Linked DNA regions of Arenibacter algicola. The protein of the gene in region 2 interacts with the protein of the main gene of each other region in a pairwise test. Links are inferred from orthologs where the notes say so. Each region holds a gene or a part of one and is shown on either strand. Other genes may lie near its edges. The genes, in order: U735_RS0122260 and def.

Region 1 (3,088 bases), on a different replicon or contig from region 2:
GGCGACGAGGTGATAGTTTTTGGCAAGGAACATAGTGCGGAAGACTTGGCCTCTTCGGCCAAAACCATAACCTATGAGCTGCTAACGGGAATTTCGCAGCGTGTGAAACGCATTTATATTGATTAGGAAATAAAAAATCAATTTTCAACAGGGTGTTAAAGCCACTATTTAAAAGCTATTTGCACTGTACGGAACATTTTTATTTTAACATTTTGTTAGGACGTCTGTTTAAGTTAAATTGCAGTTAGTATTAATCAATTAAAACACTAATTATGTTAAAAGAATTTAAGGATTTTATTATGACCGGCAATGTCATTGATTTGGCGGTTGCTGTACTGTTGGCGGGAGCTGCAGGCTTGGTTGTCAGTGGATTTGTCAATGATATCATGATGCCGATCGTGGGATATTTCACTGGAGGAGTAGATTTCTCAGATATGCAAATTGTACTTTCGGAGGCAATTGTGGCAGCAGATGGAACAGTTGAAAAACCTGCCAGTGCTATCCGTTACGGGGCATGGGTAAATTCTATAATCAACTTAATTATTGTTGGGTTTGTTTTGTTCATAATTGTAAAAGCATACAACAAAACTAAAAAACCTAAAGAGGAAGCTCCAGCAGCACCTAAAGGTCCAAGTCAAGAGGAACTTTTGACCCAGATCAGGGATCTGCTAAAAAAATAGTTTTATATAAAAACAGTATGTGCTTTGGCTAAAGGTCGAAGCTCAACCGCTACACTACCAACTAACCAACAAAAACCGTCAGCTAGGATTCGCTATCCAAGTCGACGGTTCTTTTTTGTAATAAAGTTATTTTTGTAACAATTTGTTATATTTTTAATATATTCTATTTTATGTATTGTTTAATACCCTATAATCAGTACATTTGCCAACTGAAATTTTAAATTCATCATAATGAAAGTAGCTGTAGTGGGTGCAACAGGAATGGTAGGGGAGGTAATGCTAAAAGTATTGGCCGAACGTAACTTTCCAGTAACGGAATTATTGGTAGTGGCCTCGGAAAGGTCTGTAGGCAAAAAGTTGAGCTTCCAAGGCAAGGAGTATACCCTAATTGGGTTGGAAACTGCGGTTGCCGCCAAACCGGATGTTGCCATTTTTTCAGCAGGAGGAGATACTTCCTTGGAATGGGCACCAAAATTTGCCGCTGTTGGTACCACGGTAATAGATAATTCTTCAGCCTGGCGTATGGATCCTACCAAAAAATTGGTGGTTCCAGAAATAAACGCTTCAGAGTTGACCAAAGAGGATAAGATTATAGCTAATCCAAACTGTTCCACAATACAAATGGTGTTGGCACTTTCTTCACTACATAAAAAATACAAAATGAAGAGGGTAGTTGTTTCTACCTACCAGTCGGTTTCCGGAACAGGGGTAAAAGCCGTTCAGCAATTGGAAAACGAGATTGCCGGGATAAAGGGAGAAATGGCATATCCTTATCCTATAGGAAAAAATGCATTGCCACATTGCGATGTATTCCTAGAAAATGGATATACCAAAGAAGAAATGAAGTTGGCCAAAGAGCCTCAAAAAATATTCAACGACAATTCATTCTCCGTAACGGCTACAGCAGTTCGTATCCCAACCTCAGGGGGGCATTCGGAGTCCGTTAACGTGGAGTTTGAAAATGATTTCGAACTATCTGAAGTTAGAAGATTGTTGAGTGAAACTCCGGGAATCGTTGTTCAGGACAATACTGATACCAATACCTACCCAATGCCCATTTATGCACATGGTAAGGATGATGTTTTTGTGGGACGTATTAGAAGGGACGAAACCCAAGCCAATACCCTGAACATGTGGATCGTTGCCGACAACCTAAGAAAAGGAGCAGCAACGAACGCCGTACAGATTGCAGAATATTTGGTTGAAAACCAATTGGTGTAGTAGAATTACTGTATAAATAGCCCTCAATCCCATAAGGAAAAAAGGAGAGAAGGAAAAGATGTTAAAACCTTTGTAACTACCATTTACAAAGGTTTTTTTTATGCTATTTTTGGCTTCAGAACATCGATAAATGAAGCGATTAATATTGATCTCACTTACTGCACTACTAATGTTAGCCTGTGGGACCAACCAAAAAAAAGATACCATCATTTTGAAATATCCAAACACAAAAAAAGTTGATTCCGTAGACACCTACTTCGGAATAAAAATACAAGACCCATTCCGTTGGTTGGAAGATGACATTAGCCCGGAAACCGAAAACTGGGTAAAGGAACAAAATAAGACCACATTTAATTATTTGGACAAAATTCCGTTCCGAAAAGAGCTAAAAAAACGTTTGGAACAATTATGGAATTATGAAAAATTGGGATCTCCGTTCAAGGAAGGCGACTACATCTATTTTTTTAAAAACGATGGCTTACAAAATCAGAATGTATTGTACCGCAAAAAAGGTGATGATGGGCAGGCAGAAGTATTTCTGGATCCCAATTCCTTCTCCGAAGATGCTACCACTTCATTGGCCGGAATAAATTTTTCCAAGGATGGTTCCATAGCCGCCTATTCCATTTCCGAAGGTGGAAGTGATTGGCGAAAAGTAATCGTGATGAACGCAGAAAATAAGTCGATTGTTGAAGATACTCTGGTAGACATTAAATTTAGTGGAGTTTCCTGGAAGGGAAACGAAGGCTTCTATTACTCCAGTTATGACAAACCTGAAGGAAGCGAGCTATCTGCCAAAACCGACCAACATAAGCTTTATTATCACAAACTGGGAACTGCCCAAAAGAACGATGAGGTAGTTTTTGGGGGAATTCCAGAGGAAAAGCATAGATATGTTGGGGGTTATGTAACCGAAGACGACAGGTATCTCATAATTTCGGCCGCTGTCTCCACCTCTGGGAACAAATTATTCATAAAGGACTTGACCCAACCTGAAAGCGGACTGATTACCATTTTGGATACTACGGACAGCGATAGCCAAATCATAGACAATGTGGGGTCGAAACTCTTTATATTGACCAATAGAAATGCACCCAATAAGAAAGTCGTTACCGTGGGCGCAGAAAATCCTGCACCAGAACATTGGACAGATCTGATTCCGGAAACACAAAATGTTCTATCTGTTG
Region 2 (3,162 bases):
AAACGGCCAACCTTTAAAACAAAAATATTATTCCCCTTTTTCAACTTTACAGGAATAAGGTTCCAACCAAAATCATAATGATCACCCTCATATGGATAACCGTTAATGGAAGCCAAGGAATGTCCGGAAGCTTCGAACAAAACCGTTTTCTCCGATCCTGAATTGTAAGTGAGATATACATAACCCGACCTAAGGTCCCTGCCGGAAAAGCTATTGGTACTGTCTACCTTTATGGAGTTCCATTTTAATTCCCTTCCAAACGGATCAATATCAAAAACTTCACCTTCCCTCACCTGGGTACTGGGCTCCATTAGGAACTTATCAAAAACCGGATCTACGGGAAATGATGAGGATTCAAATCCGAAACTTGGAATTGATAGAGCCAAGGCCTTATCAAAAACATGGATCACTTTTCCTTCGTGAATATCCTCAACTTTTTCCTTACCGAAATATTCCACAATATTTCCTGTACGTTGTTGCCCGGGGAGGACAAAGGGAAGAACAAGGAACATTAGTAAAATTGCAGCACTTTTCTTTTTAAATTTAGCCATGATATAATTGATTACGGAATTAAAATATTAATTTCCATAATTAGTAGGCCGCTGCCCAACAATTTAGACCAATAACAAAAGCACGAAGCTAAATGGAGAATATTTTTAACATAAAGGCGATGGCTAAACTCATTTACGGAAAAAGGACTTACAATACGGCATAAAAAAACCTTCGTAAACGAAGGTTCTAATTTTGTATATAAAGAAAATCTATTCTGTTTCCTTGGAAGCCTCTTCTTTTTCTTCCTCGTCCGCAAATTCTGTAATACCGTGCTCATGTAATAAATTATACCATTGAATGATCTTTTTAATATCACTGGCATAAACCCTATCTTCATCATAATTGGGTAGCACTTCAAACAAATATTCTTCCAATTTTATCTTATCCTCTTTATGGCTCACCGCTGTTTTTCCACCATCTTCCTTTTCCTTGATTTTTTCAAACACCACCTTTAACGGCACTTCCTCCTCCAACGTATAGATTGCAATCTCAGACAAGACACTCACATTGTTCTTAAAACTTACGGTAACTTTTTTGCCATCCAACAAGGATTCGGCTACAAAACCTGTACGCGTTTGCGTCAATAATTTAAAAAGTCCCGGCTTACCTGCAATCGATAATATTTTATTTAAACCCATCTGTTATTTTAGTTTCAGCGGCAAATATGCTACTTTTTGTTTATATATAGAAATAGTTTTAACGTGCTTTTTTAATGTTGGGAAACCGCATTCTATATTCCACCTTTATCTTCCCCTTGGAAATGTTGGCCAACCTACCCTTTAAAAGGCGTTTTTTTAAGGAGGATAATTTATCGGTAAACAATATGCCCTCTATATGGTCATATTCATGTTGGATTACCCTGGCCAAAAGTCCGTCATAGGTTTCCTTATAAGATTTAAAATTCTCATCCATATAGGAGATGGTAATGGTATCTTTCCGGGAAACATCTTCCCGAACATCGGGAATACTAAGACAGCCTTCATTAAAAGCCCATTCTGTTCCAGTTTCTTCCTCAATACGTGCATTGATAAAAACTTTCCTAAACCCTTTCAATGCATTTTGCTCTTCTTCGGTAAGCTCTTCGTCATCCCCAAATGGCGTGGTATCCACAAGGAACAATCTAATGGGCAGTCCTATTTGGGGTGCGGCCAAACCAACCCCATTGGCATTATACATGGTGTCCCACATATTGGCCACCAATTCTTCGAATCTTGGAAAATCCTTGTCTATATCATCCGCTACTTTCCTAAGTACCGGGTCTCCATAAGCAACTATAGGTAAAATCATACTACTATTTTCTATTTAAATACGCCTGAAGGATAATAGTGGCGCTAATTTCATCGACTAGGGCCTTATCCCTTCTTTGTTTTTTATTAAGACCACTATCTATCATTGTCTGAAATGCCATTTTAGACGTAAAGCGCTCGTCCTGCCGCTCTACAGGTATCTTTGGAAAGACACCTTCCAAAGTTCTCAAAAAAGGTTTGATCAATTCCTCGGATTCGGATGGAAGATTGTTCATTTGCTTAGGTTCCCCTATCACAAATTTTTCTACCTTCTCCTCTTGAACATACTTCCTTAGGAAATTCAAAAGTTCCTTGGTATCAACGGTAGTCAGGCCAGAAGCTATAATTTGCAACTCGTCCGTAACGGCAATTCCCGTCCGCACCTTTCCATAATCCAATGCTAAAATCCTTCCCACACAAATTTTTTGCAAAAATAAGGGATAAATTGTTATAAGTGCAAAAACAAAAGGTTAATTACCTACTAGCCCTTATATTTGCTAAAATTTGAATTATTAAAGATGAAAGAATTAAGAAAAACAATAGAAACTGCCTGGGAAAATCGAGACTTACTTAAAGAAATTCCAACTCAGACTGCCATAAGGGAGGTCATAGATCTTTTGGATAACGGTAAGTTGCGCTGTGCTGAACCAACAACAGATGGATGGCAGATAAATGAATGGGTAAAAAAGGCAGTGGTACTATATTTTCCGATTCAAAAAATGGAAACCTTGGAAGCGGGTATCTTTGAATATCACGATAAAATGCCCCTTAAAAGAGGATATGCAGAAAAAGGAATACGTGTTGTTCCCAATGCGGTTGCCAGACACGGGTCTTATATTTCAGCAGGAACAATTTTAATGCCAAGTTATGTAAACATCGGAGCCTATGTGGATGAAGGCACCATGGTAGACACTTGGGCCACCGTTGGTAGCTGTGCCCAAATTGGAAAAAATGTCCACCTTAGCGGAGGTGTAGGAATTGGCGGGGTCTTGGAGCCCTTACAGGCCTCCCCTGTAATTATTGAGGACAATGCCTTTATTGGATCCAGATGTATTGTCGTGGAAGGTGTACGCGTAGAAAAAGAGGCCGTATTGGGAGCAAATGTAGTACTTACTGGATCAACCAAAATTATTGATGTTACTGGCGACAAGCCTGTAGAAAGAAAAGGATTGGTACCGGCAAGATCTGTTGTTATACCAGGGAGTTATACCAAAAAATTTCCGGCTGGCGACTATCAGGTGCCCTGTGCCTTGATCATTGGTACACGTAAAGAGAGCACCAACAAAAAAACTTCCCTGAACGATGCCCTTAGGGAATACGACGT

The links.
Region 1: the proteins of def (region 2) and U735_RS0122260 interact in binary tests that used the Escherichia coli proteins (3 or more experiments, as listed by UniProt). The link is inferred for Arenibacter algicola from one-to-one orthologs.

The regions. Positions count from the first base shown.
Region 1 is NZ_JPOO01000003.1:2,696,202-2,699,289, forward strand. What follows is about bases 154-2,906. They hold U735_RS0122260 (aspartate-semialdehyde dehydrogenase), read left to right. Parts: upstream 154-911; coding sequence 912-1,901; downstream 1,902-2,906. Other genes in these bases: mscL (large conductance mechanosensitive channel protein MscL), read left to right, coding at 273-680; U735_RS0122265 (prolyl oligopeptidase family serine peptidase), read left to right, coding at 2,032-2,906. Outside these bases: alr (alanine racemase), read left to right, coding at 1-126; more of U735_RS0122265, read left to right, coding at 2,907-3,088.
Region 2 is NZ_JPOO01000001.1:2,031,016-2,034,177, reverse strand. What follows is about bases 45-2,871. They hold def (peptide deformylase), read right to left. Parts: upstream 1,840-2,871; coding sequence 1,249-1,839; downstream 45-1,248. Other genes in these bases: U735_RS0108670 (2,3,4,5-tetrahydropyridine-2,6-dicarboxylate N-succinyltransferase), read left to right, coding at 2,357-2,871; ruvX (Holliday junction resolvase RuvX), read right to left, coding at 1,844-2,254; U735_RS0108685 (DUF5606 family protein), read right to left, coding at 762-1,190; U735_RS0108690 (carboxylesterase family protein), read right to left, coding at 45-551. Also shown: more of U735_RS0108690, read right to left, coding at 1-44; more of U735_RS0108670, read left to right, coding at 2,872-3,162. UniProt on the Escherichia coli protein: Removes the formyl group from the N-terminal Met of newly synthesized proteins. Requires at least a dipeptide for an efficient rate of reaction. N-terminal L-methionine is a prerequisite for activity but the enzyme has broad specificity at other positions.